DNA from 3 places in the Pseudoduganella sp. HUAS MS19 genome. Region 2 is predicted to be linked to each of the others. Evidence: predicted binding sites of a transcription regulator. Region 2 holds the regulator's gene; each other region holds the start of a gene.
What was found. The regulator FNR, encoded in region 2, switches genes on or off when oxygen is low (the NO sensors DNR and NnrR bind a similar motif). The targets are predictions, from matches to a motif close to TTGATNNNNATCAA.
Positions count from the first base shown of each region.

Region 1: a site for FNR is predicted at 2,373-2,386, ahead of ACWBU6_RS19240 (MBL fold metallo-hydrolase RNA specificity domain-containing protein). Genes of this name have one in related genera too.
Region 3: a site for FNR is predicted at 7,520-7,533, ahead of ACWBU6_RS15890 (universal stress protein). Genes of this name have one in related genera too.

Region 1 covers NZ_CM132133.1:4,257,269-4,267,230, forward strand. Annotated here, with positions in the region: gene ACWBU6_RS19235 (diguanylate cyclase domain-containing protein) at 1-964, opposite strand, end outside; gene ACWBU6_RS19240 (MBL fold metallo-hydrolase RNA specificity domain-containing protein) at 974-2,338, opposite strand; gene ACWBU6_RS19245 (amino acid permease) at 2,487-3,833, shown strand; gene ACWBU6_RS19250 (hypothetical protein) at 3,833-4,663, shown strand; gene ACWBU6_RS19255 (hypothetical protein) at 4,743-5,312, opposite strand; gene ACWBU6_RS19260 (peptidylprolyl isomerase) at 5,309-6,664, opposite strand; gene ACWBU6_RS19265 (phospholipase) at 6,664-7,689, opposite strand; gene ACWBU6_RS19270 (methyl-accepting chemotaxis protein) at 7,776-9,449, opposite strand; gene ACWBU6_RS19275 (hypothetical protein) at 9,522-9,962, opposite strand, start outside.
Region 2 covers NZ_CM132133.1:3,360,474-3,370,435, reverse strand. Annotated here, with positions in the region: gene ACWBU6_RS15410 (cyanophycin metabolism-associated ABC transporter) at 1-1,927, shown strand, start outside; gene ACWBU6_RS15405 (cyanophycin metabolism-associated DUF1854 family protein) at 1,920-2,384, shown strand; gene ACWBU6_RS15400 (bacteriohemerythrin) at 2,457-2,843, shown strand; gene ACWBU6_RS15395 (MerR family transcriptional regulator) at 2,889-3,341, shown strand; gene ACWBU6_RS15390 (carboxymuconolactone decarboxylase family protein) at 3,295-3,666, shown strand; gene fnr (fumarate/nitrate reduction transcriptional regulator Fnr) at 3,734-4,507, opposite strand; gene ACWBU6_RS15380 (response regulator) at 4,609-5,244, opposite strand; gene ACWBU6_RS15375 (ATP-binding response regulator) at 5,237-6,340, opposite strand; gene ACWBU6_RS15370 (response regulator) at 6,337-6,750, opposite strand; gene ACWBU6_RS15365 (sensor histidine kinase) at 6,747-8,237, opposite strand; gene ACWBU6_RS15360 (TraR/DksA C4-type zinc finger protein) at 8,412-8,672, shown strand; gene ACWBU6_RS15355 (hypothetical protein) at 8,765-9,442, opposite strand; gene ACWBU6_RS15350 (ATP-binding protein) at 9,544-9,962, shown strand, end outside.
Region 3 covers NZ_CM132133.1:3,482,999-3,492,960, forward strand. Annotated here, with positions in the region: gene ACWBU6_RS15865 (PAS domain S-box protein) at 1-2,047, shown strand, start outside; gene ACWBU6_RS15870 (hypothetical protein) at 2,078-2,530, shown strand; gene ACWBU6_RS15875 (M35 family metallo-endopeptidase) at 2,546-3,607, opposite strand; gene rodA (rod shape-determining protein RodA) at 3,768-4,862, opposite strand; gene ACWBU6_RS15885 (PHA/PHB synthase family protein) at 4,995-6,605, opposite strand; gene ACWBU6_RS15890 (universal stress protein) at 6,622-7,461, opposite strand; gene ACWBU6_RS15895 (TonB-dependent siderophore receptor) at 7,662-9,797, shown strand; gene ACWBU6_RS15900 (PepSY-associated TM helix domain-containing protein) at 9,810-9,962, shown strand, end outside.

The DNA of each region.
Region 1 (9,962 bases), 900 kb from region 2:
TGGCCGCATCGCTGCGCCGCAGCAGTTCTTCCGCCGGTTGCGCATCATAGGGAAACACGGCCAGCCCGATGCTGGCCGACACGAATGCCGGCTGCTCTCCGGCCAGCCGCACCGGGGCACGCACGGCGGCCAGCGCCCGGTCCAGGATTTCCTCCGCCTCGCCAACATCGTTCAGCCCCGCCAGCAGCAGGACGAATTCGTCGCCACCGAGCCGCGCCACGGTGTCGTTGGCGCGCACCACTTGCTGCAGGCGTCCCGCCACCTCCACCAGCACCGCATCGCCTGCCTCATGGCCGTAAGTGTCGTTGACATTCTTGAAACCGTCCAGGTCCATCACGCACACCGCCACCAGCTTATCGGCGCGCGCGGCAAAGGCCAGCGCCTGCTGCAGCCGGTCTTCCATCAGGCGCCGGTTCGGCAGGCGCGTCAGCGGGTCCAGGAAGGCCATCTTTTCGATCTCCTCCTGGCGTGCGCATTCGTCCGTGATGTCGGTGAACAGGCCGAAGTAATGCTGCACCTTGCCGTACTCATCGCGCACCGCGCTCAGCGTCAGGTGGGCCGCGAACAGCGAACCGTCGGCGCGCTTGTCCCACACCTTGCCCTGCCACTGGCCGGTGCCCAGCAAGCCTTGCCACATCGCCTTGTAGAATTCCGCGTCCTGCCTGCCGGACTGCATGATGCGCGGATGCTGCCCCACCAGTTCATGGCGCGCATAGCCGCTCATGGCGGCGAAGGCGCGGTTGGCCTCGACGATGCGCATGTCGCGGTTGACCACCAGGATGCCTTCGGAAGTCGCATCGAACACCTTGGCCACCAGGTGCTCGCGCGCGGCGGCGCTGCGCATGCGCTGGCGCAGCAGGCGGGAAATTCCCGTCACATGGCGAAACATCAGCCATGCCGTCAACGCTGCGGCCAGCAGGGCGCCGCACACTGCGGCGAGCGAGATTTCCAGCGTGGCCGCCATGCCATCCCCCTACTCCAGCACCACCTCTTCCAGATAGTCCGGCACGCGGCAGGGCCACTGAAGCTGCTCGGAAATGCGCAGCCTTAGTGCATCGGCTGCCGCCGGTTCGCCATGCGTGACGAACACCTGGCGCGGGGTGGCCGAGGAGTGCGACAGCCAGCCCAGGATTTCGTCGGCGTCGGCATGGGCCGACAGGTTGCCGATCAGTTCAACGCGAGCCCGCACGGGGTAATACTCGCCGTGGATCTTGACCGAAGTTTCGCCGGCCAGCAGGCGGGCGCCGCGCGTGCCCGCCGCCTGGAAGCCTGCGAACAGGATGGTATTGCGCGCATCGCCGGCAAAGGCCTTCAGGTGGTGCAGCACGCGGCCGCCGGTCGCCATACCGCTGGCGGCAATGATCACCATGGGCGCCTGGCGCCGATTCAGCGCCATCGATTCTTCCACGCTGTTGACGATGTGCGCCACATGGCCCAGGGCACGGCAACTGCGTTCGTCCAGCCGGTGCTGGCCCTGGTGCCTGATGTAGAGCCGCGTCGCATCCACCGCCATCGGGCTGTTCAGGTAAACCGGCAGTGCCGCCGGAATCGCCCCGGCCTCCTTGAGCTTGCATATTTCATACAGCAGTTCCTGAGCCCGTCCCACTGCAAACGAGGGAATCACGGTCACGCCGCCACGGGCTGCCGTCTTGCTGATGACCTCAGCCAGCTTGCCGCCCGGATCGGACACGTCGTGGCGGCGGTCGCCGTAAGTCGATTCCACCACCAGGTAATCGCATTTCCCAAGCACGGTCGGCGGCCGCATGATCGGGTCGTTCGGCCGTCCCACGTCACCCGAAAACATCACGGTACGGCCGGCGCAGCGCACCGATACCGAAGCCGCGCCCAGGATATGCCCCGCCAGCTGGAAGCGCGCCATCATGCCTGGCGCCGGCGAGAACTCATGGCCGACCGGCACCACCTCCAGGTGCTCCAGCGCGCGCAGCGCATCGGCTTCCGAGTACAGCGGCAAAGCCGGCTTGTGTTTGGAGAAATTGTGGCGGTTCGCATACAGCGCCTCCTCTTCCAGCAGCCGGCCGCTGTCGGGCAGCAGGATGTGGCACAAGTCGCGCGTGGCTTCCGTGCAGTACACCCGGCCGCGGAATCCGGCACTGGCCAGCACCGGCAAAAAACCGCTGTGATCGAGGTGTGCGTGGGTCAGCACCACGCTGCGGATGGTATCGGGCGGCACAGGAAAGGCCTCCCAGTTGCGCAGGCGAAGCTGCTTATAGCCCTGGAACAGGCCGCAATCGACCAGGACCTGTTCGTCGCCATGGCGCAACAGGTATTTGGAGCCGGTGACGGTGCCGGTGGCACCCAGGAATTTAAGTGTGAGCATGTTTGCAGCATAGCCAAGGCCCGGCACAAAATATTTGATCTAGGTCAAGGAGCGCCCCCGCAAAATGCGGCAGTGCGAAAATGACATTGTTGCCTTGCGAGGATGTAGAATCAGGGCCTTTGACCATTTCGACACCAGGACGCCATACATGACAGAACTGAAACGGGGCCTGAAGAGCCGCCACATCCAGCTGATTGCGCTGGGCGGCGCCATTGGCACGGGCCTTTTCATGGGCATTGCGGACACCATCAAGCTGGCCGGGCCTGCCGTGCTGCTTGGCTACGCAGTGGCCGGCTTCATTGCCTTCCTCATCATGCGCCAGCTGGGCGAAATGGTGGTCGACGAACCGGTAGCCGGCTCGTTCAGCTACTTCGCCGACAAATACTGCGGCCACATGGCCGGCTTCATGTCGGGCTGGAATTACTGGGTGCTGTATGTGCTGGTCAGCATGGCCGAACTGACGGCGGTCGGCATCTACGTCCAGTACTGGTGGCCCTGGATGCCGACCTGGGTCAGCGCCCTCGCCTTCTTCCTGATCATTAACGCCATCAGCCTGGCCAATGTGCGCGCTTACGGCGAGATGGAATTCTGGTTCGCGATCATCAAAGTAGCGGCAGTGGTCGGCATGATCGTGTACGGCGGCTACCTGCTGGTGTCCGGCAACGCCGGACCGGAAGCGGCCGTGGCCAACCTCTGGCAGCACGGCGGCTTCTTCCCGAACGGCGTGTCGGGACTGGTGATGGCGATGGCCGTCATCATGTTCTCATACGGCGGCCTGGAGCTGGTGGGCATTACCGCCGCCGAAGCCAGCAACCCTTCCGAAACCATTCCAAAGGCGACCAACCAGGCCATCTACCGCATCCTGATTTTCTATGTCGGCGCACTGGGCGTGCTGCTGTCGCTTTACCCGTGGCAGAAAGTGGTCACCGGCGGCAGCCCGTTCGTGATGATCTTCCACGCCTTGAACGCCAACTGGGTGGCGAACGTGCTGAATGTCGTGGTGCTGACCGCCGCGCTGTCCGTCTACAACAGCGGCGTCTATTCCAACAGCCGCATGCTGTACGGCCTGGCCAGGCAGGGCAACGCGCCGAAAGCCCTGCTGAACGTGAACAAGCGCGGCGTGCCGCTCGCTGCGCTGGGCGTATCGGCGCTCGCCACCGGCATCTGCGTGGTGCTGAACTACTTCATGCCCGGCAAGGTGTTCGGCTTCCTCATGGGGCTTGTGGTGTCGTCGCTGGTGATCAACTGGGGCATGATCAGCTGGATCCACCTGCGCTTTCGCGCCCGGAAAAACGCCGAAGGCCACGAGACCGGCTTCAAGAGCTGGGGTTACCCGTTCACCAACTATCTTTGCATGGCGTTCCTGGCCGGCATCCTGCTGATCATGTTCATGACCGAAGGGCTGCGTATCTCGGTATACCTGATTCCGGTGTGGCTGCTGGTGCTGTTCATCGGCTACCGCTTCCGCGGCGTACCTGAAAAGGCCGTCGCGTAATGACCAAGGTCGCGCTCCTGACCATCCACGGCATGGGCGAGCAGCCGCTCGACTATGCCGACGATATGCGGCGCGCGCTGTCGCACCGCATGGGCGCGGCCTTCGCCAACGTCGACGTGCACAGCGTGTACTACCAGCACCTGCTCAAGCCCAATGAACTGGACGTATGGAACCGCACGCGCGAACGCTCCACGGTGCGCTACGAGCAGCTGCGCAAATTCATCCTGTTCGGCTTTGCCGATGCGGCGGGGCTGGAGAACCGCAAGGAGTACGACAATTCGGTCTACGAACAGGCGCAAATGGAGATCGCGCGCGCCCTGCTGGCGATTCTTGCCACACGCGGGCCGGATACGCCGATCGTCATGCTGGCGCATTCGCTGGGCTGCCAGGTCATGTCCAGCTTTATCTACGATGCACAGAAGCGGGCCGGCGGCGGCCTGGTCTCGGCCGGCATCTGGAAAGCGGGCCGCATGGCCGACAGCCTGAGCGCGGAGCAGCGCAAGTTCCTGCAATGCGGCACGGCGCGGGCCTTCGTGACCACCGGCTGCAATATCCCGGTCTTCGTCTCCGCCCACCAGCGCATGGACGTCAAGCCGATCATCAAGCCCAATCCCGGCTTCCGCTGGCTCAACCTGTACGACCCCGACGATGCGCTCGGCTGGCCGCTGCAGCCGCTGGAAGGCGGCTACGAAACGCTGGTCGAAGACCGCGTGGTGAACGCCGGCCAGGGCATCCTCGACTTCATGACCAAGAGCTGGAATCCCCTGTCCCACACCGCCTACTGGACCGACGACGAAGTCATCAAACCCCTGGCCAGCACCCTCCTATAAAGAGAAAAGTCGGGGTCAGGTCCGGCAATCGGACATTTTGCGCAGCAAAATGTCCGATTGCCGGACCTGACCCCGACTTTCATTTTGCTGCCTCGGCGGCTTGGCGCTGCTGTTCGATGCGGCGGATTTTTTCTGCTACCTTGGCCAGCTCTTCGGGCGGTACGCCGGCTTCGCGGCCTTGCTCGAGGTCGGCCTGCAGGCGCGTCAGCTCGGGGCCGGCCGCTTGCGCGTAGGCTGCCGCCAGGCGCCGCTTTTGCGCCAGCTGGTGGGCGGCATAGGCCTGCGGGTCGGCCAGTACGCTGGCATCCGGGTGTTCGGCCGGGGCGCCGCGCTCGATCGGCGGGGTGCGCGCGTCACCTGCTTCGCGCGCCTGCGACAGCGGCAGCCAGGCTGGCGTGCGCGTGTCGACGGGCGGGATCGGGACGCGGCGCAGGCCATCGCCCTCGCCTTCGCCGTTCGCGGCCACGACGGCGGCCGGGGCGGCTGGCGGCATCGGTGCCGGCGGCCGGGCGACGGGTACGGGTGTTGGCGGCGTGGCTGCCTGGCCGCCAGCGGGATCGGCCGCTTCCCGATTGCCGGCGAGGTACCACTGGCCAACAACTGCGCCCAGGATGACGGCGATCACTGCGCTGCTTTGCCAGCGTTTCATTGGGCCTCTGCGATTTCTATCCGCGCCGAGCGGCGCGCGTTTTCCATCATCTCGCCCAGCTGCTGCATGGCTTTCTTGAGCGCGATCATGCGGCTGGCCTGGTAGCGTACCGTTTCCGATTGCAGCGGATGGGCTCCATGCAGCTGTTCTTCGACCAGCACGATTTCCCACCAGGCAGCTTCGTTCGGGCCCACCGGCGCGCGGATCGGGGACGATGGCTTGCCCGGCTGCTGGCTGAAGGCCAGGCTGGCAAGCCAGTCCTTGCTGCCATCGGCGCTGATCCAGCCGAGGTCTCCGCCTTTGGCTGCGTCGGCGGCGCGCGACATCTTGCGGGCGGTGGCGGCAAAGTCGGCGCCTCCCTGCAAGGATTTCAGCACGCGCTGCGCCTGCGCTTCATCGGCGACGCGGATGTGGCGGGCGCGGACCTTGTCGATGCGGGCAAACAGGTCTTTGTGCTGGTAGTAGAAGGCTTCGATTTCCTGCGCGCTGGCCTCGCCTGACAGGCGGTTCAGCAACGGGCTGCCGGAGTCGGTGTCGAGGCCCACGCCGTACAGTTGCTGCAGCCTCAGCACGGCCTCTCCGTCGGCAATCGCCTGCTGCAGGTCGGCTACGGCGTCGGCGCCGTAGCGCTGGCGGGCCCAGTGCAGCACGAAGGCGTTGGCCATGATACGGCGCGCCTGCACGGCAGCCACGCTGGCCGGCTGCTGCGACAGGGCCAGGCGGCCCTGCACGTTCTGGCGCCGGTACACGTCGTACAGGGTCACGCTCGCCGCTTCGCCGCCGGGAAGCCGGTAGCGCAGCACGTCGATCGTGCCGGCCAGTGACTGCTGTTCGCCGGACAGTGCGATTTCCAGCTTCAACGGACCCGGGCGGCCGAAGATGGCCTCCAGTTGCGGCGCCGGAATTGCCGGCTGTGCGGTGACCAGGCTCTCCAGCGTGGCGCCGGGCAGCACCCTGACCGCCCCATCGAGGTCCTTTCCATACACTTCGCGCAGGGTTGCGACCAGGCGCTCTTCGACCGTCACGTCCGGGGCGAAGGCGACCGACAGGCTGGCCGCTTCGCCCGGCGCCGGAGCGCTTGCTTGCGCCGACAGCAGGCGGCTGTCGATAAGGTCTTCCAGCGCGGCACGCCGCTCCAGTTTGGGCTTGGCGGCGCGGCGCTGCTGCCACAGCGTATCCACGGTGAAGGCGTATAGCGGCTCGCCGTCGATATGAGCGGCAACCGCGGCGGCAGGCGGTGTTGCGGTGCCCGCCACCGCGTGGACACCGGAGAGCGCGGCGAGGACGGCACCGGCGGCGGCCCGGGCAGCGATGGCCCGGACGGCGCTGCGCACGAGGTGGCGGGCGGCCATCAGTTGGCCAGGCGCTCGGCGGCGCGGTTCAGCACGTGGACCACCATGGCGATGGAGTGCGGAATCATTTTCCTGCCGACCGTGACGCGGTCGCCGTGCGCGCTCGACGACAGCACGATGCCGCCGTTGGCATACGAGTAGGTGCCGCCTTGCGTCAGCAACGGACGAATGTCGCTGCCGCCCGCCGCCACCGGCGTGAAATCGGCCATGGCGGCGGTCACCAGCGCGGAGTCGTTCAGGCGTTCACGGTCGTAGTAGTCGTACACCCATTGCTCCCAGCCCGAGTGGTCGTGCGCGGAGGTGGTCCAGGTGTGGTGCGGCTGCAGCAGGTCGGTGGTATGCAGCACGAAGCCCAGCGACTGCGCGGTAGGCTGCGCCAGGAATTGCGAGAACCAGTACTGGCCCAGGTTGTCGATCGGCTGGAATGGCGCAGCTTCGAAGTCCGCGTACATCGACGGCGTGGAATAGCCGCCCAGGCGGTAGTGCGCTTCCGTGATGGCGTAGGTGTTGTACTTGCTGCCGTCGCCGAACCAGCCTTTCAGGCCGCCCGCGCCGTCGTCCAGGTAATCGCCATACAGCCAGCTCGCTGCCAGCTTGTCGATATCGCCTGCCACGGCCAGCTTGGCGAAGTTGTAGCCGCCGAACGGATTGCCGTGCACGTCGCGCCCGGAGGTGTGGTTCTGGAAGTGCCAATAAGTGGTGTACTTGACGATGCTCGCCCCCGCCCCCCAGACCGGCGCCATCTGGCAGTTGCCGGTAGTGGCGCCGCAAATATAGGTGTCGGCAAAGTCGTCGACATCGTACGCGCCCTGCCCCAGCGCTGCCGCGAACTGGTCCATCGTGTAGCCGGCGCGCGTCACGCCGGCCAGCAGCTTGTTGTAGTTGGTGGTACCAGGATTGGCCTTCATGTAATTGACTGCGTCCAGCACGATACGACGGTGCGTCTCCTGCTGCCATGCGTGGGCCGGAAGGCTTACTGCGGATGCTGCCAGCGCGAGGCTGGCAGCGATGGTGCTCAGTTTCATCTGGTGTCTCCTGGTTGAAAAGAGTCCAGACGATAGCGTCAAATTATGACGAACAGATGAAAAAGTCTTCTAAAAATATTAACAACTCAGAATTGCTCCCACTGGTCGGCACCGGCGGCCCCGGCGACCTTGCGCTGCCGTGGCGGGCGCACCGCAACCGCTGTGGAAGCGGCCGGCTGGCTGGCATTGCGCAGCACCGGCGCCGACTTCAGGTGGGCGACACCGATACGGAAGGCGCTCACTGCCTGGGCCAGCACTTCCGCCTGGTCCTGCAAGGCTTGCGATGCGGCTGCCGTTTCCTCCACCAGGGCGGCGTTTTGCTGCGTGACCTGGTCCATCGAGGTGATCGACTGGTGCACCTGGGCGATACCGGCGTTCTGTTCGGCAGTCGCGGCGCTGATCTCAGCCACGATATCGGAGACCTGCTTCACGCTCGCCACCACGTCGCTCATGGTGTCGCCGGCCCGCACCACCAGCCTGGTGCCGGAATCGACCTTCTCCACACTGTCGTCGATCAACGCCTTGATTTCCTTGGCCGCTGCGGAAGAGCGCTGCGCCAGGCTGCGCACCTCGGTTGCCACCACGGCGAAGCCGCGCCCTTGTTCGCCGGCGCGCGCCGCCTCCACGGCGGCATTTAGCGCCAGGATATTGGTCTGGAACGCGATGCCGTCGATTACGCTGATGATGTCCACGATCTTGTGCGAGGAAGCGTTGATCGAGGCCATGGTGTCGATCACTTCCTTCACCACCTCGCCGCCCTGCACCGCGATCTGCGAGGCATTTTGCGCCAGCTGGTTGGCCTGGCGCGCATTGTCCGAATTCTGGCTCACGGTGGACGTGAGCTCCTCCATGCTGGAGGCGGTTTCCTCCAGCGCCGCGGCCTGCGCCGAGGTGCGGTTATTCAGGTCGCCGGTGCCAACGGCGATCTGGCGCGATGCAGTGCTGACCGCCTCCGCCGCCGAACGCGCCGTGCCGACTACGCCGCCAATCTCGCCCAGCAGCTTGTTGAAGGCCACGCCGGCGTGGCCGATTTCATCCATGCGCTCCACTTCGACCTGGTGCGTCAGGTCCAGGGAGGAGCTGACGTCTTCCATCGTGCCCTGCATCTTGTCCAGGCCACCGGTGATCACGCGGTACATCTTGTAGCCCATGAATCCCACGACCAGCAGCACCGCCACGGTGACCCCGACCAGGACGGTGACAGCCCTCGCGTAATCGGCATCGCTGTCGGCTTTCACCTTGGCGATCAGCTTCTGGTTGTAGGCTACGTGGTCATCAAGGCTTTTCTTCACGCCGGCAGCGCCCAGCGCCAGCGGCGAGCCGGCAACCAGCGTGGCGCGTACGCCGTCCATATCGCCCGCGTGCGAGGCGGCAATGAACGGGACCAGGGCCTGGCGGTAAGTCTCCATGGCGGCCTTATCCTGCTCCAGCATCTTGCGGTCGGTCTCGTCGAAGACATTGTTCTTCGCATAGTCGGCCAGCACCTTATCGAAGTTGGCGTGGGCATCGTTGTACGCCTTGTCCAGCGCACTCTTGTCGGGCAGGTTGGAGAACACCGACAGCCGGTAGCCGGCCAGGCGGCTATCGCTCACCGCCGCCTTGGCGGCATTAATCGCCGAGACGCTCGGGATCAGGCGCGTCTGCACCAGTTCCATGCGCTGCTGGGCATCGCGCAGCTGCCACAAGCCCTGTGCACCGACAAACAGCAGGCCGATAAATGCAATTGCCAGGGTAATCATCAATCGATTGCTGATCTTCATGATGGGTCTTCTTCCTATGCAAGTGAATCATGCTGTTCCTGGCCGGCGCGCGGCCAGTGCAAGGCAATGCCTTCAGAATTGCGTAGCCAGCGATTCGTGGAAGATCGGCGGCTGGATGTCCGAACCGAAGCCGTTGTCGAGCTCCTCCAGGCGGCGCATCGGTACTTCCTTCAGGTCGGCAATCGTCGGCGTCCAGCGCAGCATGCGGTCGGACTCGAAGCGGTCCACCGCGCAGGCAATCGCATAGCCGCTCATGGCGCCGACGCGGCTGCGGGCCTGGGCCTGCGCTTCGCGGATGGCCAGCACATAGCGCTCCAGGGTCATGCCGGTCGCAGGGGCCTTGCCCACTTTTTCGCGCAGGCGCGTCAGCAGGTCCGTGTGCGTTGCCAGCAACTCCATCAGCCCGGAGCCCGGCCGGCCGGTGGCGACATCGTGTTCGCCACGAATCAGGTAGGTAACGGCCAACGGCTTATGGTTGCTGGTCACGACGCGAATACTGCCGCCTACCATCGA
Region 2 (9,962 bases):
CTTCCCGCGCCTGCTGGAAGCGCACATCCATGGCAAGCCGCTGCAGCAGGTCGAACAGAACTCCTGCCCCACCTGCAAGGCGCCGCTGGAAGCGGACCAGGAGGAATGCCCGGTGTGCACCAAGGTCGTCCACACGCCGCCCTCCACCTGGACCCTGTTCCGCCTGTGGCGCTTTGCCAAGCCATACCAATGGCAGCTGGCGCTCGGCTTTGCAATGATGCTGCTCTCCACCGGCGCGCACCTGATCCCGCCGTACATCATCATGCCGCTGACGGACAATGTGCTGATCCCGTACCAGAACGGCAAGCCCGTCGAACACATGCTGGTAGTCCAGTACATGGCAGCCCTCACCGGCGCCGCCGTGCTGGCCTGGATCTTTGGCTGGGCCAAGACCTATGTGCTGGCACTGGTGTCCGAACGCATCGGCGCCGACCTGCGCACCACGACGTATGAGCACCTGCTACGCATGTCGCTCGAATACTTCGGCGGCAAGCGCACCGGCGACCTGATGTCGCGCATCGGCTCCGAATCGGACCGCATCTGCGTCTTCCTGTCCCTGCACCTGCTCGATTTCGCCTCCGATGTCCTGATGATCGTCATGACCGGCGTGATCCTGTTTACCATCGATCCCTGGCTGGCCATCGCCACGCTGCTGCCGCTGCCGTTCATCGCCTGGATGATCCACCTGGTGCGCGACCGGCTGCGCACCGGCTTCGAAAAGATCGACCGCGTGTGGGGCGAAGTGACCAACGTGCTGGCCGATACCATTCCCGGCATCCGCGTGGTGAAAGCCTTTGCGCAGGAGACCCGCGAAGCGACCCGCTTCCGTACTGCCAACAAGCATAACCTGGCCGTCAACGACAAACTGAACAAAGTGTGGTCGCTGTTCTCGCCGACCGTGTCCTTCCTGACCGAACTGGGCATCCTGGTGATCTATGTGTTCGGCATCTGGATGATCTCGAAGCACAACATCACCGTTGGCGTGCTGAGTTCCTTCGTCCTGTACGCCAACCGCTTCTATGGCAAGCTGGACTCCATGAGCCGCATCGTGTCGGTGACGCAGAAATCCGCTTCCGCCGCCAAGCGCATCTTCGACATCCTGGACCACGTTTCAAGCGTGCCGGACCCGGCGCAGCCGGTGAAGGTCGAGAAGATCAAGGGCGACATCACCCTGCGCGAAGTCGGCTTCCGCTACGGTAACCGCGCAGTCAACCGCGGCGTCAACCTGGAGATCAAGGCCGGCGAAATGATTGGCCTGGTCGGTCATTCCGGGTCCGGCAAATCGACCCTGGTCAACCTGATCTGCCGCTTCTACGACGTGGCCGAAGGCGCGATCCTGCTGGATGGGGTGGATATCCGCAATTACGCGGTGTCGGATTACCGCCGCAACATCGGCCTGGTGCTGCAGGAGCCTTTCCTCTTCTTCGGTACCATCGCCGAGAATATCGCCTACGGCAAGCCGGAAGCGACCCGCGAAGAGATCATGAAGGCTGCCCGCGCAGCGCACGCCCACGACTTCATCCTGCGCCTGCCGCAAGGCTACGACTCGATGGTGGGCGAGCGCGGCCAGGGCCTGTCGGGCGGTGAGCGCCAGCGTATTTCGATCGCACGCGCACTGCTGATCGACCCGCGCATCCTGATCCTGGACGAAGCGACTGCATCGGTCGATTCGGAAACCGAAAAGGAAATCCAGAAGGCGCTGGACAACCTGGTGGCCGGCCGCACCACCATCGCCATTGCGCACCGCCTGTCCACGCTGCAGCGGGCCAATCGCCTGGTGGTGATGGACCGCGGCAAGGTGGTCGAAGAAGGCCCGCACGAAGAACTGATGGCCAGGGAAGGCGCCTACTACCGCCTCTACCAGGCGCAGGCACGAAACGTCGATACCGACATGGATGACAAAGCAAAGAGCCGTGAAGATGATTAACTTTTCCTTGAGCCGCGACAGTTTCGGCAAGCTGAACCTGATCGACGCCAACGGCGTCCTGCATGAAGGCGTATCGCCGGTACGCGCGTTTCCCATCCAGGCCCCGGAAGAAGGACTGTCGCTGGTCAACACCGACGGCAAGGAAGTGGCCTGGCTGGACCGCATTTCCGACCTGTCGCCGCAGATGGCCGACATCGTGCGCGAAGAACTGGCAGGGCGCGAGTTCATGCCGGTGATTCAGCGCATCGTGGAGGTGGGCAGCTATGCCTGCCCTTCCACCTGGACCGTCGACACCGACCGCGGCGCAACCAGCTTCGTGCTGCGCGGCGAGGAAGACATCAGGCGCATCGGCAGCGTGTCGCTGCTGGTGTCCGACAGCCACGGCATCCACTTCCTGATCCGCGACCAGTTTGCGCTGGATAAGCACAGCAAGAAGATCCTGGACCGCTTCCTGTAAAAATTGACATGGATCATGTGCCGTCCTGTTTCCGGGCGGCACAATTGCGGTTCGACACTATTGGAGCACCGCATGGATTCCATTGTCTTCGGCCCCGACCTCGCGCTCGGCATCCCTGTTCTCGACCAGTCGCACCGCATCGTTTTCGACATGCTGGAGGCGATGGCTGCCCTGCCGCGCCCCGCCTTCGACACGGCCTGCCGCGACCTGGCCGCCGAAATCCTCGAGCACCTGCGCGAGGAAAACCGGCTGATGGAGCGTATCGCCTATCCCGCCGCCCAGGCACACCGCGCCGCCCACGGCAACTTGCTCGAGAAGGTTGCGCGCGTCCTGCGCCTGCTGAAGGACAACGAGGAAGCCACCGCACGCGGCATCATCCGCACCTTGCCGGACTGGCTTGCGGCCCACATCAACACCATGGATCTCGCGCTGGCAGTTGCGGCATCGAAGCTGGCGTAATAAAGTGCTTGACTTCGAGTGCACTCAAACTTTTACGATCCCCCCATGGAATCGCACCTGAGCATAGACGAAGTATCCAAGCGCACCGGCCTCACGGCACATACCCTCCGCTACTACGAGCGAATCGGGCTGATAGCCCCGGTCAATCGGGCGGCGGGTGGCCAGCGGCGCTACCTGGCATCGGACCTTGCCTGGATCGAATTCCTGCTGCGCTTGCGAACGACCCATATGCCAATCGGCAAAATGCAATCGTTCGCCAAGCTTCGCGGCGCCGGGGACTCGACGGTGCCGGCACGGCGCCGGCTGCTGGAGGAGCACATGCAGGACGTTCTTGCCGAAATCGAGGCGATGCGGCAATCCGCTGCATCGCTGCAGGCCAAGATCGCGTATTACCGCTCGCTGGAGCAGTCCCTGGCGTCGAATCCAACCACCACCGATGGAGGAAACGCTGATGAACATGGAAAACCGCTACGAACGCGGGCTCGCAAAACTGCGTGAAGTCGACGGCCAGGCCGGCGAGCGTGTCGTGCAGAGCCTGGAAGATATCGCCCCGGACTTTGCCCGCTACCTGATCGAATTCCCCTTTGGGGACATCTATTCGCGCCCCGGCCTGGATCTGAGATCGCGCGAGATCGCCGTGGTGGCGGCCCTGACCGCCATGGGCAACGCCACACCTCAGCTCAAAGTGCACATCCACGCCGCCCTCAACGTCGGCGTAAGCCGGGACGAGATTGTGGAGACCATCATGCAAATGGCAGTCTATGCCGGCTTCCCCGCCGCCCTTAACGGGCTGCTGGCCGCCAAAGAAGTCTTCGCGCAATAAACAAGAAAAAAGGGGCAGCGAGAGCTGCCCCATACACCCCCTACAGGTGAGAAAAACGGTGCGTGGCTTAAGCCACCGCGAGCTCCTGCGCCATGCCGCCTGAAGACATGGCCTCGAGTTTGGAGCGGTCGGTGATGCGCAAGTCGCGGTTTTGCAGGACGATCGAGCCGTCCTGGCGCAGCCGGGCCAACTGGCGGCTCACGCTTTCCACGGTCAGGCCGAGGTAGCCGCCGATGTCTTCACGCGACATGCGCAGCTGGAAGCTGGTCGACGAGTAGCCGCGCTGGGCGTAGCGGCCGGCCAGGTTCAGCAGGAACATTGCCAGGCGCTGCTCGGCGCGCATATGGCTCAGGAACAGCATCACCGACTGCTCGCGCTGGATCTCGCGGCTCATGGTGCGGTGGAACTGCTGCAGCAGGCCGGGGATCTGCATCACCAGCTCTTGCAGCCGGTTGAAAGGGATCTCACAGACTTCGCTGTCTTCCAGTGCCACGGCATTGCAGGAGTGCTGGCCATTGCCGATGGCTTCCATCCCCAGCAGGTCGCCGGCCATGTGGAAGCCGCCGATCGTCTGTTCGCCGCGCTGGTTTACCTGCACGGTCTTGAAGTGGCCGAAGCGCACGGCATACAGGCTGTGGAAGCTGTCGCCGGTCTTGTACAGCGGCTCGTCGCGGTTCACGCGGCGGCGGCGCGAGATGATCTGGTCAAGGCGGGCCACATCGTCATCGGCCAGGCCCTGAGGCAAGCAAAGGCGGTTGAAACTGCACAGCGAGCATTTTGCTGCGACAGGTGCGCAGGATTTGGCGGCGTTTGCAGGGGTGATTGGGATGACCGGGCTCATTTAGCTGCTCCTTGTTTTCGATGGAAGCAGTATCGCGCCCGGCATCATTTCCCGGTATCAAGCATCCTGTGTAGTTGCTGTAGTGGTTCCCCTACAGCGATTCAGATCAGGCCATGCTCGAGGGCGTAGCGGGTCAGCTCGGCATTGCTGGACATGCCCATCTTCTCGAGGATGCGGCTGCGATAGGTTGTCACGGTGTTAGGACTGAGGTGCAGTTTTTCCCCTATCCGCACCAACGACTCGCCCTGGGCGATCAGTTTGAATACTTCCAGCTCGCGGTTGGACAGCTCTTCGTGGTCGCCGCTGGGGCCGCCACCAACCAGTGTTGCCAACTTTTCAAGCAAGGCCGGGCTGACATGCTTGCCGCCCGAGGCGGCCTTGCGCACCGCCTCGATCAGTGTCGAAGTCGGTGCATCCTTGGTCAGGTAGCCCGAGGCCCCGGATTTCAGCGCCCGCACCGCATAAATCTCTTCCGAATAGGTGCTCAGCACCAGCACCGCCATGCGCGGGCATTCGCTGCGCAGGGTCTTGAGCAGGTCCAGCCCGTTCTTGCCCGGCATCTTGATGTCGACCAGCGCCACGTCGAAACTGCGTTCCCCCACGCGTTGCATGGCTTCCACCGCAGTCCCCGCCTCGCCCTCCACGCTGATGTCGGCCGCAGTGCCCAGCATCAGGCGCACGCCGTTGCGCGCAATCGCATGGTCGTCGACCAGCAAAACGGTGATCTTGTCACCCATTCTTGTCCTCCAAAGGCAGGCGCAGCTGCAAGGTGGTGCCCTGCCCGGCCTTGCCGCTGATAGTCAATTCGCCGGCGAAGCGGCGCGTTCGTTCATGCATGCCGAACAGGCCCCAGGATTCGCGGTCCGACAGCCCGGCGCTTTCGATGCCCTTGCCGTTGTCTTCCACGCGCAGCACCACGTTCGCGCCGTCGGTGTCCACGATCACGCGCGCCTCGCTGGCTTCGGCATGGCGCACCACATTGGTCAGCGCTTCCTGCGCGACCCGGAACAACATCGTGCTGCGCTCGGCATCCAGCTCCAGCGCCTGCGCTTCGGGCGCGATACTGCAGGTGCATTGCAGGCCGCTGCGCTGGGCCACCTGCTCCGCGTACCATTCGAGTGCCGGCCAGATGCCCAACTGATCCAGGACGCTAGGCCGCAAGTCGGTGATCACGCGGCGCACGGTTTCGATCGCATCCTGCGCCAGCTTGGCCGCATCCTTGAGCAGCGGGTCCGCTTGCTCACCACCGCGCTCGATGGCGACCGAGATGTAGGCCTTGATGCCGGTCAGCAGGCCGCCGAGCTCATCATGGATCTCCTGCGCGATCCGGGTGCGCTCGTGCTCTTTCAGTTTTTCCTGGTAGGCGGCCAATTCGCGCAGTTCCTTCTGCGACTGGCGCAACACACGTTCGGCCTGCTGCTTCTCGTCGATCAGGCGCTGTTCGCGCAACAGCCGGTCAATGGCTCCGGCCAGGAAATCGAGGTAGCGGCCATCGCTGTCCTTCACCAGGTAATCGCGTGCACCGCGGCGCATGGCCTCGGCCGCAACGGTGGCGCTGTCGGCGCCGGTCAGCATCATCACCGGGATGTTCGGCTGCGGCTCGCCCCGGTCGGCCGCAAGACGGGCCAGGAATTCGAGCCCGGTCAGGTCCGGCAGGTGATAGTCGAGCAGGATGCAGTCGGGCGCTTCGCGCAAGGCGATGTCCAGCCCTTCCTGCCCGCTTTCCGCTTCCAGCAGTTCACAGCTGAAGCCCGGCGCCTGCGCGAAAGCACGGCGGCAGGCGATACGGTCGACGATATCGTCTTCGACGATAAGGACCCTTACCGTGCTCATGGCAGCTCGCTGATGGTCCAGTACAGGTTAATCGAGCGCACAACCTCGACGAACTGGCGGTAGTCGACCGGCTTGGTCATGTAGCCCGCCACGCCCAGGTCGAAGCTGCGCATCTTGTCCTGCTGTTCCTCCGATGTGGTGAGGACGATGACCGGTATGCGGCGCAGCAGCGGGTCCTGCTTGACGTTCTGCAGGAACTCGATGCCGTTCATGATCGGCATGTTCAGGTCCAGCAGGATGATGCAAGGCTGTTCACTGCCGGGCTCGCGCAGGTACTCCAGCGCGGCCTCGCCATTTTCCATTGCCACTACCCGGTTGCCGACGTGGACCTCCTTCAGTGCGCGCAAAATGGTCATGACGTCGACCTGGTCGTCTTCCACCAGCAGGATGGGCTTGCTCGTATTGTTCATGCTTTGCTCTTTCTTTTCTTTGGCAAGGTGAAATAGAAGGTGGTGCCCTTGCCCAGCTCGGACTCCAGCCACACCCTGCCCTGGTACATCTCTACGATCTTTTTCACCAGCGCCAGGCCGACGCCGGTGCTTTCAACGCGGTCGCGCGGGGCCAGCGTCTGGAACAACTGGAAAATCCGTTCAAAATGCCGCTCGGCGATGCCGGGGCCGTTGTCACGGACATGGAAACGCCATTGGCCGCCTTCGTCGGCCCAGCCCACTTCAATCTCGCCCTGCGGCTTGTCCATGTACTTCACTGCATTCGACACCAGGTTGTGGAACAGCTGCTGGATGCGGGTCGGCTCGCCTGTCACGGCAGGCATGCCCGGCATGACGCTGACCTTGATATGCGCCGGCACGGCCAGCAGGTCGACTACTTCCGCCACCAGTTGTTCAAGCTGCACCGGCACCACGGCTTCCTTGATGCGGCCAACGCGCGAGTATTGCAGGATGCCGTCGATCAGGGCGCCCATACGGTGCACCCGGTTGATCAGCAGCCGCATGTGCTCCTTGCCCTCTTCATTGAACTTGTCGGCGTAGTCGTGCGCCAGCCAGTCGGCCAGCGAGCCGATGCCGCGCAGCGGGGCTTTCAGGTCATGCGACACGACGTAGGCAAAGTTGGTCAGTTCTTCGTTGGCGCTGGTCAGCTCCTGCAGCAGCTGCTGCGCCTTTTCTTCGGCGTGCTTGCGCTCCGTGATGTCGCGTACCAGGCCAGTGAACATGCGCCGGCCGCCCAGCCACATTTCGGTGACCGCCAGATCCATCGGGAAGATGCTGCCGTCGCGGCGCAAGCCCTGCACTTCACGGCCCTTGCCGATAATGCGCTTCTCGCCGGTCGTCATGTAGTGATGCAGGTAGCCGTCATGCGCTTCCCGGTGCGGCGCCGGCATCAGTATCTTGACATTGCGGCCCAGGACCTCCGATTCCGGGTAGCCGAACATGCGCTCGGCGGCCGGGTTGACGCGCTCGATGATGCCGTGCTCGTCGATCGTAATGATGGCATCCACGGCGGTTTCAAAGATGGCGCGCATGCGCGCCTCGCTTTCCTGCAGCGCGTGTTCGGCCTTCTTGCGGGCGCTGATGTCGTGGATGGTCGCCATCACCATCGGCTGCACATCGTTGTCCTGCAGCGGCGACAAGCTTACTTCGACCGGGAACTCGGTGCCGTCCTTGCGCGTTGCGAACAGTTCGAAACCGGCGCCCATGGCGCGCGGATGCGGGCGCTCGAAGTAACTGCCGCGCAGGCCAACATGGCCGTGACGAAAGCGTTCCGGTATCAGCGTTTCCAGCGACTTGCCCTGCAGCTCGCCCGGGCCGTAGCCGAACAGGCTTTCCAGCGCGGGGTTGACCAGCAGCAGCTGGCCGGCCCTGTCGATGATCAGCATCGCGTCGGTCGCCGATGCCAGCAGCCATTGCAGGCTGCGTTCCGCAATCGTTGAATGTGTCAAGGCCGGGTCCTGTCGGTCGTCAAATCCTGTCATCCTATGATTGTAGCGTTCAATGCGGCAAGGGGCCAAATGTACCCGCCCCGGAATAACTTGCTCAAACTTGACCTAGGTCAAGTGGTACTGGTGACGCGGCAGAAGATGCCCGTTAAAGTGGCCCAAAAGTGGAGACCGGCCATGCTACCTGAAGAAATTGACCGTTGGACTGCCGTCCTGCGCCAGCGGCGCGAGGTGCTGGCTGGCCGCGATTCCGCCGAAGTGGCGGCGATCGATGCCGCCCTCGGGCGTTTGCAGGATGGGACCTTTGGCAAGTGCCTGCGCTGCGGCGCGGCGATTTCCGCAGGGCGCATGCAGGCCCAACCCGCTGCCGCCGCTTGCCTGGCCTGCCAGGAACTGGCCGAACGGCAGCGCTCATTCATCTCACTCCCAGTCGCTTAGGGCCCGTCTCGCAATGGCCGCTGCCAGGCGCCGCGCCGCAGCCTGCAGGACAAGGAACCGCAACTGCGCCACGTCCACCCTGAAACAGCCCCTTAGCGCAGCTTGCCCCGGTATGGCCGGCACGCCGGGCCTTCGCTTTCGGCGCCGTTGCAGATGTGGCGGCGGCACTCTACCGCACCGGCCTGCCCAGGCGGTGGGCAGCGCTTGAATACTTCCGAATACTTCCCGGTATCGGCGATGGCCTTGCGGCGTGCGCCGGTCCTCTTGCGCGGCGCCACCTTGTTGCTGCCATGCTGCGCCACCACGGGCGAAGCGCTGCGCGTGCGGTGGCGCATCGCCGGCTTCGCCTCGGGACTAGCGGCGCTGCCCGATATGGCAGGCTGTTCGCCGGACGCGCCCGACAGCGCGGCTGGACCGGCCGTGTCTGCGCTCTCGCGCTCAGGCGCAGTGCGGTCCGGCTTAGGCCCAGCCTCGGTGGCGGGCGGCACGCCAGCCTTGGCTGCATGGGCCGGCAGCGTCGTGGCGACTGCCATCAAGTCCCGTTCGATGCCTACCCGCTGCGCCAGCACGACAGCGCCTGCCGCCAGACCCGCCAGCAATGCGCCACATGCCATCCAGAACACGGGGCCTTGCCATTCGGGCAGCCTTGCGCGCGGGGCCGCCTCGGCGCGCGCGTGCGGCTGCGCCCCCGCCTGCTGCTGCGGCGGCGGCGATTGTGCCGGTTCGGGTGGCGGCTGCCCGCCTTCGCTGCCTGCTTGCTGTTCTGTCATACGCCAAACATAGCAATAATTACATCGCAATGTCGCATGCTTGTAGCGCCCGCGGCGCTTGAGCTAAGATAGTTACTCCGGTGCAAATGGGCCACACCCAGATGAAAAGCTTCCAGGGCTTCTTCCGCGATCTCGAACTCCAGCGCAAGCTCTTGCTGGTGTCGGTCCTGACGACGGTTGCGGCAATGCTGGCGGCACTGGTCGCCCTGGCCGGCTACGAGTTGCTGGTCGCCCGCCCGCGGATCGTGCAGGACCTGACCTTGCGCAGCGAACTGTTCGCGCTGAACTTCAATGCCGAGCTCAACTTCGGCGACCGCAGCAGCGCCGCCCGCAAGCTCGAAGCGCTGCGCAGCAGCGCCGAACTCTCCCAGGCCTGCCTGTTTACTGCCGACCATCGTGTCTTCGCCCGGTTCGGCCGCTCTCCCGCGGCTGCGTGCGAATGGTCGCCGGAACTGGAACGAAAGGGCCAGCGCTTCGATGGCTACGCATTGTCAGTGCTGTCCCCCATCCGCTTCGAGCG
Region 3 (9,962 bases), 120 kb from region 2:
TTTCGAATACCTGCGCCGTCGCAAGGATGGCCAGGCCGTATATATCGGCGCCGCCTGCAAGCCGGTTTACACCGCCCAGGGCGAGATCCAGTACATCATCCATAGCCAGAACGATATAACCGATGCCAAGGCGCTGCGCGATGCGCGCCAGGTCGAGTCGCGCTACCGCGGCTTGCTCGAGTCGATGCCCGATGCGATCGTGATGGCCAACTCCACCGGCCGGATTGTCCTGGTCAACAGCCAGGCCGAACGCCTGTTCGGCTTCGAACCGCGCGAACTGTTGGGCAAACCCGTTGAAATACTGCTGCCCAACCGTTTCCGCGGCGGCCATGTGGCACACCGCGCGCAGTACTTCGTGCAGCCGCGCACGCGCACCATGGGGGCGGGATTGGAACTGTACGGCTTGCGCAAGGATGGACTCGAGTTTCCCGTCGAGATCAGCCTCAGCATGATTCAGATGGAGGAGGGCGCCATCGTCATGAGCGCGATCCGCGATATCGGCGACCGCAAGAAGGCCGAGCAAAAGTTCCGCGGCCTGCTCGAATCGGCCCCCGACCCGATGGTGATCGTCAACGCGCGCGGCGAAATCGTGCTGGTCAATACGCAGACCGAACAACTGTTCGGCTACCAGCGCCAGGAACTGCTGGGCAAGCCGATCGAGATCCTGATCCCGGCCCGCTTTGCCGGGCGCCACCCGGCGGCGCGCAGCAGCTTTTTCGCCAAGGCCCAGCCGCGCGCCATGGGCGCCGGCGCCGAGCTGTATGCGATGCGCCGCGACGGCTCTGAGTTCCCGGTGGAGATCAGCCTCAGCCCCTTGAAGACTGAGGACGAACTGCTGGTTTCGAGCGCCATCCGCGACATCAGCGGGCGCCGCCAGATCGAGCGCAAGCTGCTCGATCAAAAGCTTGAACTGGAGCAGGCGAGCAAGGCCAAGGACCGCTTCCTGGCCAGCATGTCGCATGAGTTGCGGACCCCGCTGAATGCCATCCTCGGTTTCGGCCAGCTGCTGCACAATGAAAAGCTGCCGCTGTCGCAGCAGCAGCGCTACGCCTTTGCCGGCAACATCGTGCAGGCCGGTCAGCACCTGCTGCACCTGATCAATGAAACCCTGGACCTGGCCAAGATCGAGGTCGGCGCCGTCACGCTCTCGCTTGAACCTGTTGCGCTGGACGACCTGCTGCATGAAGCGAGCAAGATGATTGAGGCGATGGCCGATGCGCGGCAGGTGGCGGTTTACCTGTCCGAGCCGCGCGGCTTGTGTGTCCGGGCTGACCGCATCCGGTTGCGGCAGATCGTGCTCAACCTGCTGAGCAACGCGGTCAAATACAACAGCAAGGGCGGGCACGTCTGGATCGCCTGCGGCGAAGGCGATACGGGGCGCGCCTGGCTGGCCGTGCGCGACGACGGTCCCGGCCTTAGCGGGGAACAGATGGCCGGCCTGTTCCAGCCGTTTAACCGCCTCGGCCAGGAAGGTGGATCGGAAGAGGGCAGCGGCATCGGCCTTGTGCTGAGCAAGCGCCTGGCCGAGTTGATGAACGCGACCATCAGCGTCACGAGTTCGGTCGGGCAAGGCAGCACCTTTACGGTCGAGATGGAAACCACTGAACCGCCGCAACTGCCTCAGCAGCTAACGGAAGAGGGCGTCCCGGCCCTGGTACGCGGCTATCACAGCAAACCCCTGCTGTTGTACGTGGAAGACAATCCCGCGAACCTGAGGCTGGTGCAGGAAATTGCCAAGCTGCACCTTAACGTCGAGCTTCTGTCGGCAACGGATGGCAATGCCGGGGTCAGCATGGCGCGCGACTACTTGCCGGATGTGATCTTGATGGACATGAACCTGCCAGGCATCAGTGGGCGCGAAGCCCAGCGCCGCCTGCGGCAGGATACGGCCACGCGCGACATCCCCATCATTGCCCTCTCGGCGAATGCCATGCCGCTTGATGTGCAGGCCGCGCTGGAGGCCGGCTTTTTCCGCTACCTGACCAAGCCGCTTAACATCGGCGACTTCCTGGAAGCGGTCGGGGAAGCACTGGAACAGTCGCGTTAAGAACAGGTTTCACGTGTAACGGAGTCTGGAGTGAAAATCAATATTGCAGTCTTGCTAGCGGCCGGGGCGCTGTCCGGGGAAGCGAAAATGCTTGAAGTCAGATTTGCCGTCAAAGACACTGCGGGCCAGCCGGTGCTGCACATCGCGTTGGCCAACCATGCGGCGCAGCCGGTGAAAGTCTTGCACGCCCTGGCAAGCGAGGAGGAAATGTTCGGCAAGCTGTTCGAGGTGCGCGATGCGGCCACTGGCCAGTTGCTCGATTATCAGGGCATCATGGTCAAACGCGGGCCGCTGACCGAGCAGGACTACCTGTCGATGTCTCCGGGCGCGCATCGCAGCAACGCCATCGACCTGGGCCCTGCCTATGCCTTCAAGCCCGGGCGGCACGCCTACACCATCAGTTACACCGGGCATTACCTCATGGGAGGGAAGAAAGTACCGCTCACCGTGGGGCCGGTACGCTTCGAGCACACCGGCCGGTGAGCGGCAAGCCGCCGCTTATTGCAGGGCAGGCGTGTTTTCCGCGAAGTATTCGTGCGAATCGGCGTTGTCCACCGCCTGGCTCGGATTGCTGATCGCCAGCGCCGCCGCTGCCGATTGGCCGTAGGCGTGATCGTCGGTGCCCGCCACCACGTTGAAGTGGCTCATCTCGTGCACCAGCGTGCCGCCCTTGGAGTCGGTGCCGGTCATCGGAGCGCTCCAAAACGCCTTGCAAACATAGATCTTGTAAGGCTGGTTCGGATACACATAGGCGTAATAGCTTTGCTTGCAGCCGCAATCGACCGTGACCGGTTTGGTGTCGAAGGCGCTCTTGATGGCCGTGAAGTGGGATTTCACGGTGCTGTAGCGGCTCGAAGTATAGGTGCCGAACCACTTGGTGTAGCGTGGGCCGGTGTTGTTCGCACCCAGGTAGGCGTTGGCGTTGTTCGACATGCCTTGCGCCGCAGCCACGGCATTGGTGATGGTGGACTGCTGCGAGGTGGTGCAGCGGCTGAAGCTCAGGCCCGCAGTGGCGGTCGGTTCAGCGGGCGCCTTGGCCACGCTGCCGCGCGGCAGGGTGCCTTCGATCGAAATGGTCAGCGCATCCGAGCTCAGGGTGTCAGGCTGCTTCTTGTCCATGACCTTGCCCATCGGGTCCATGTGGCTGAACAGCTTGGCGGACTTGGTCTTGTAGCGGATCGTATAGTCGCCCGAGATGCTCATGTTATACATCTGCGACAGTTCGACCTGCACCTTGTACGACTTGCCCGGCTGGATCACGTAATAGTCCGCTGGGGTTGGCGCGGCACGCTTGACATGCATGCCTTCGTACGCCACCTTGGCGCCGTCGCGGGTCACTTCAAACAGGGATTCTTCAATATCGCCGAACGGGGTATGCCACTTCAGGACGTATTGCGGCACCGAGGAGGTATTGGTCAAGGTGACGTGAACGACCACGTCATCGCGCGGGCCCAGGGCGCGCTTGTCCATGCTGATGCTGGCAGACAGGCCGTCGGCCGCATACGCGCCCAGGCTGAAGGATGCTGCAAGTGCGAAAGCGCCAAGGTGTTTCAAGTTCATTCGTCTCTCCGTCCGGTTGTGGTTGGGGTGACCCAATCTTGACGGGGAGGCCGCGCCAATTCAATCGAAATCGGCGACGTGTCGCCATTTCAACAACGGTTCCGTTATGCCCTGGACACCAGGCGGCGGATTTGTCCAAAGCGGGACATTTGTAACGGGCTCAGGCCAGGCTCTGGCGCCGGATCGACATCAAAATGCCGCAGCCGATGCCGAGCGTTACCAGGGCCGTGCCGCCGTAGCTGAAGAACGGCAGGGGCACGCCGACCACCGGCACCACGCCGCAGACCATGCCGATATTGATGAAGGCGTAGGTGAACAGGATCATGGTGATTGCACCACCGAGCAGGCGCGAAAACGGTGTTACCGCGCCGGCGGAAATCTGCATGCCGCGCCAGACCAGCAAGGCGTACATCAGCAGCAGCGCAATCCCGCCCAGTAGGCCGAATTCCTCCGCGAAAACGGAGAAGATGAAATCGGTGGAGCGTTCGGGGACGAAACCCAGGTGGCCCTGGGTCCCGTCCATCCAGCCGCGGCCCGCCACGCCGCCGGATCCGATGGCGATCTTGGCCTGCGCAATCTGGAAGCCCTTTCCCGTCGGATCGGCATCGGGATTCAGGAAAGTCAGCACCCGTTGGCGCTGGAAATCGTGGAACAGGTGCCACACCAGCGGCACCGCCGCGATAGCGGCGGCCGCCAGCGCGGCAAGTGCCTTCCACGACAGGCCCGCCAGCACGATGACATAGAAGCCCGCCGCCAGCACCAGCATCGCGGTGCCGAAATCGGGCTGCTTGGCGATCAGGCCGACCGGAATGGCCAGCAGCAACGCCGCGGCAACGAAGACTTGCCAGCCCCGGGCGCCATCGAAGCGGTGGAAGAACCAGGCCAGCATCATCGGCATGGCGATCTTCATCATCTCCGATGGCTGGAAATCGTGGCCAAGATGCAGCCAGCGCGTGGAGCCCTTCTTCGTGACGCCGAACAGGAATACCGCCACCAGCAAGCCGACGCCAAGCGAATACAGCGTTACCGCATGGCGCATCAGCATCTGGGGCGGAATGCTGGCAACGGTCCACATCAGGACCAGCGCCATCAGCATATTGCGCAACTGGAGTTCAAAGCGGCCGGGAAAGTCGGCTGACGCAGAATACAGGGTGACCAGGCCGGTCGCCATCAGCATGCCCAGGATGGCCGCCAAAGGCGCGTCGACCGCCAGCACCGACCGCAGGCGGCGCCAGGAAATGAGGGTATTGTTCATTGGAGTGCCTGCAGCCAGATGACGCGGCCGGCCAGGACGGCGAAGCCTGCGAGGGCGAGCACGCCAAGCACGGCAAGGCGACGGCGGAATTGTTTCTGATCATTTTCCATGGCCGAAATTATAAGGCCAGGATTAGCGTTCCCGCACGTAACTTCCGGGCGCTTCGCATAGCCAGGGATAGGCCGGATGTGGCCCCGGCGCGGGGACGCGCCATTCGCCGCAGCGCGCATGCAGCCATGCGGCCCAGTGCTGCCACCAGGAACCGGGCACCGGCGTTTGCACCGCCAGCCAGTCCTTGGGGTCGCGGCCGGCGACCAGGGGCGCCGACCAGAATTGCTGCTTGGCGCTGCCGCCCGGTGGATTGATGATGCCGAGGATGTGGCCGGAGGCCGTCAGCACGAAATGCGCCGGTGCGCCGGCCAGGGCCGCGCTGCGGTAGGTGCTGCGCCAGGGGGTGATGTGATCGGCTACCGCGCCAACGGCGTACAGCGGCTGCCGGATGCGGCCCAGGTCCAGCTTCTGTGCGCGGATTTCCAGCGCATCGGGCTGCGCCAGTTTGTTCGCCTGGTACAGCTCGCGCAGGCAGAAGCTATGCGTGGCGTGCGGCTGCCGCGTGCCATCTGCGTTCCAGGCCAGGGGAGCGAGTGCGGGAGTGGGTTCGCCGAGCAGGTATTTGTGCACCACGTAGCGCCAGATCTGCGTGTTAGGGCGCAGCATGCGGAAGCTCCAACCTATCTGCTGCGAGTCGAGAAAGCCCTGGCGCGCCATCAGGCTTTCGAGCAGCGCTACGCTCTCGTCGTTAATGAAGCTGGCGATATCGCCAGGCTTGGAAAAGTCCGTGAGCGTGGCCAGGAGGGTCCAGTGAGCAACCGGAATATCGCCTGGTGCTTCGTAGCGGCGGTTCAGCCACGCCATCAGTGCCGCCAGCGCAGTGCCGCCAATGCAGTAGCCCACCGCATGCACCTGGGGCGCGCCCGCGATGGTGCGCGCCGCTTCGATTGCCGCCAGGATGCCGTCGAACAGGTGGTCTTCAAAGCTGACCTCCCGCATATTGGCACGCGGGTTCTTCCAGCTCATGACAAACACATCGAAACCCTGCTCCACCAGGTAGCGCACCATGCTTTGCCGCTCGGTCAGGTCGAGGATGTAGTATTTGTTGATCCAGGGTGGCACCAGGAGCAGCGGCATGGCCCGCAGCTGCGGGCATACTGGCGTGTACTGGATCAACTCCATCATCTGGTTGCGCAGCACCACCCGGCCTGGTGTCGCAGCAAGGTCGCTGCCAAGCCGGAACTGGGCCGGATCGACCATGCGCAAGTCGCCTGCCAGCAGGTCGCGCAGCCATTCCTCGAATCCACGCTTGAGGCTCGTGCCGCCACTGTCGAATGCGCGGCGTAGTACTTCGGGATTGGTCAGTGGGAAGTTGCTCGGCGCCACGGCATTGCACCAGTGGCGCAGCCAGAAGGCAGCGCTGTGGGCTTCGCGCTCTTCAACGCCGGGCGTATCGTAGACCTGACGTTCGAGCGTGCGGGTGAAACCGAGGTATTGCTGCATCAGGCTGTGGAAGAAGGGATTGTCGCGCCAGGCATCGTCGCTGAAACGGTCGTCACCCTCCGCGGCTTCGGCCAAGGGCGCGGGCATGCCCGTGGCCCAGGCCACCGTGGCCAGCTCCTGCCACGCCCGGGCCATTTCCACGGGATGCGCCAGCCATGCGGCGGCGACATTGGCAAATGGATTTGGCATGCAGGCCAGTATAGACCTAATGCGCCATCAGGACAGGAAGCGTCATGCTTTGCAGGACAGTGCGGGAGGTCCCGCCCAGCATGATCTCGCGAAAGCGGCTGTGGCCATAGCAACCCATGACCAGCAGGTCGGCATCGATATCCGCAGCGAAGGAGAGCAGGGCCGAGCCGACGTCGATCGCAGTCGCCTGCGAAGAGACTTCAACCCTGATGCCATGCCGGGCGAGATAGAGCGCCATATCAGCTCCCGGTTCGCCGCCGTGGGTGTCCGGCTCACGGCCGGCATTGAACACGGCCAGGGTGACTTTGGCTGCGCCCTCTATCAAAGGAATGGCGGCCGTGATGGCACGTGTGGCTTCCATGCTGCCGTCCCAGGCGACAAGTATGCGCTGGAAGGGCGCCTCGAAATGCCCGGCATAGGGCACCACCAGTACCGGCCGTGCGCTGTTCATGGCGACATATTCGGGTGTCTCTTCCTCCATTGGCGAGATCGGATCGTCTGGATTGACCTGGCTCAGGACAACCAGGTCGCCATAGCGCGATTGCAGCACCAGTCCATCCGCCGCCTGGTCATCGAGCAGGCGTGACTCGAAAGACGGCAGGTCGAGCATCTGGCACTGCGATTCGAACTTGCGCAGGCTGGCCCTGGCGTTCTCCCTTGCTTCGTTGATGCACTGGGCGGCCATGCTGACGCCCATGGCCGTGGCGTGGTCGGCATACAGGAAGCGCGAGATCCCGCTCATCGCGGCGCCGACAAGGCGCCCCTTCGACATGCGAACGACCTGGGAAGCAAGCCGCACACGGCGCTCGCTATCAGCGGAACTATTGACATGCACTACGACAGTCTTGAACCCCATGGCAGCCTCCAGGATGGATAGATGGGAAAAAGTCTAGGCTTTCGCGCAATCCAGCGGCATGATCTGGGTCAATTTCACTCTAATCCAGTAACTTGCATTAGCAAGAGTTGACTTTTAGATGAGAATGGTTATCATTTGCGCTTTCATATAAGAGCCAGCCTGTCCGCCAGCTATTAAACGTTTAACTAGCTGAGGTAACAATGGATAAGAAGAAGTTGGCGGTACTGCTTGGGCTGGCGTTTCCGGTCGCGGCATTGGCAGAGGAGGCGGCTGTGATGCCGCAAATCCAGGTCACGGCGCAAAAGCTGGACTCCTATACGACCGACCGCAGCAGGAGCGCAACGCCGCTGAACATTTCCGTGCGCGACACCCCGCAATCGGTATCCGTGGTGACCCGGCAGCGCATTGAAGACCAGGCGCTGCAGACCGTGACCGATGTCGTCAACAATGTGACCGGCGTGTCGGTCAACCAGTATGAAACCCACCGCGCCGGGTTCACCGCGCGCGGCTTCGACATCGATAACCTGCAGATCGACGGCGTGCCGACTACCTGGGACCAGCCCTGGAGTTCCGGTGAGGTCGTGGGCAGCCTGGCCAGCTATGAGCGCGTGGAAGTGGTGCGCGGCGCCACCGGCCTGATGACGGGCGCCGGCAATCCTTCCGCCGCCATCAACCTGGTACGCAAGCGAGCGGCCAGCAAAGAGCTGACCGGCAGCGCCGAACTTGCAATGGGCCGATGGAACGAGCGCCGGGCCTTGCTGGACGTTTCGAGCGGCGTCAATGCCAGTGGGTCGGTGCGGGCCCGCGTGGTCGGCGAGTACCAGCGTTCCGATAGCTGGGTCGACCTCTTGAAGAGCAAGAGCAACACTTTCTACGGCACCGTGGAAGCCGACCTGGGCCCGCGCACCGTACTGTCGGCCGGTTACAGCCGCCAGAAGAACGAGCCGAAAGCCCCGATGTGGGGCGGGCTGCCGTACTGGTACGCCGACGGCAGCAAGACCAATTGGGATGTCTCCAAGACGTCCGCCGCCGATTGGACCCGCTGGGAAACCGAATACGAAAACGTGTTCGCCAACCTGGAGCACAGTTTCGATAACGGCTGGAAGGTGCGCGCAAGCTTAAGCCAGAGCGACCGTAAGGCCGATTCCGCCCTGCTGTACCTGTCCGGCGTGCCTGACCGCGTGACTGGCCTGGGCGTGAGCGCCTTTGCCGGGTCCTACATCACCCACACCAGGCAGGACGACTTCAGCCTGCATGCAGGCGGCCCGTTCGCATTCGCAGGCCGCAAGCACGAGGCGGCGATTGGCTACATGCACTCGAAGCAGGAATTCAACGCCGACAGCCGTGCCGCCGATTACGGCATTGGCGGCCACCCGCCGGTGGGGAACTTCAACACCTGGAATGGCGCAGCCTATCCGGAGCCGAATTGGGGCGCGCCGACGTTCTATGAAAGCAGCGTGACCAGGCAGGCAGCGGTGTACGGCGTGGCGCGCTTCTCGATGACGGATTCCTTGAAAGCGATTATCGGCGCGCGCGTCACCAACTACGACAAGAGCGGTGTTGGCGCGTGGAGCCCGGCTTACCGGATGAAGCACGATCGCGAGCTGACCCCGTATGCCGGCGTGGTGTACGACATTAGCGAAAACCTGTCCGCTTACGCCAGCTACACCGACATCTTCCAACCGCAGAACCGAAAGGACCTGGCCGGCAATATGCTCGATCCGGTCGTCGGCAAGAGCTACGAAACCGGCCTCAAGGGCGAATTCCTCGACGGCCGACTGAATGCATCGTTCGCCGTGTTCAAGATCAAGCAGGACAAGCTGGCCCAGGAAGCAGGCACGGTTGACCGCGACGGCGCCGGCCCGCTGGCGAAGGAAGCCTATTATCGCGCCGCCAACGGCGCCAAGAGCGACGGTTTCGAGTTTGAGGTGTCGGGCGAACTGACACGGGGTTGGAACGCGACCGCCGGCTACTCGCAATTCAAGGCCAAGGATGCCGCAGGCTCCGACATCAACAGCGTCTATCCACGCAAGCTGTTCCGCGTCTTCACCACGTATCGCCTGGATGAGTTGACGCTGGGCGGCGGTGTGAACTGGGAAAGCCGCACGTATACGGTGGACCCGGCCGCACCGGCCGGCATGACAGGCCTGATCGAACAGGATTCGTTCGCGCTTGCCAGCCTGATGGCCCGCTACGACATTACGCAGCAACTGTCGGCACAGGTGAATATCAACAACCTGTTCGACAAGAAGCACTTCGGCATGTTTGCTGCCTATGGCGCCATTACGTACGCTGCACCGCGCAGCGTATCGGCCAGCCTGAAGTACCGTTTCTAAGGAGAGGCCGGCATGCGCGCAACCTGGACGCTGGTACACCGCTACCTTGGGCTGCTGACGGCTGCATTTCTGTTCGTCAGCGGCCTGACCGGCGCCATCATCTCATGGGACCACGAGCTGGACGACCTGCTCAACCCGCACCTGATGGAAGCGCGCACGCCCGGC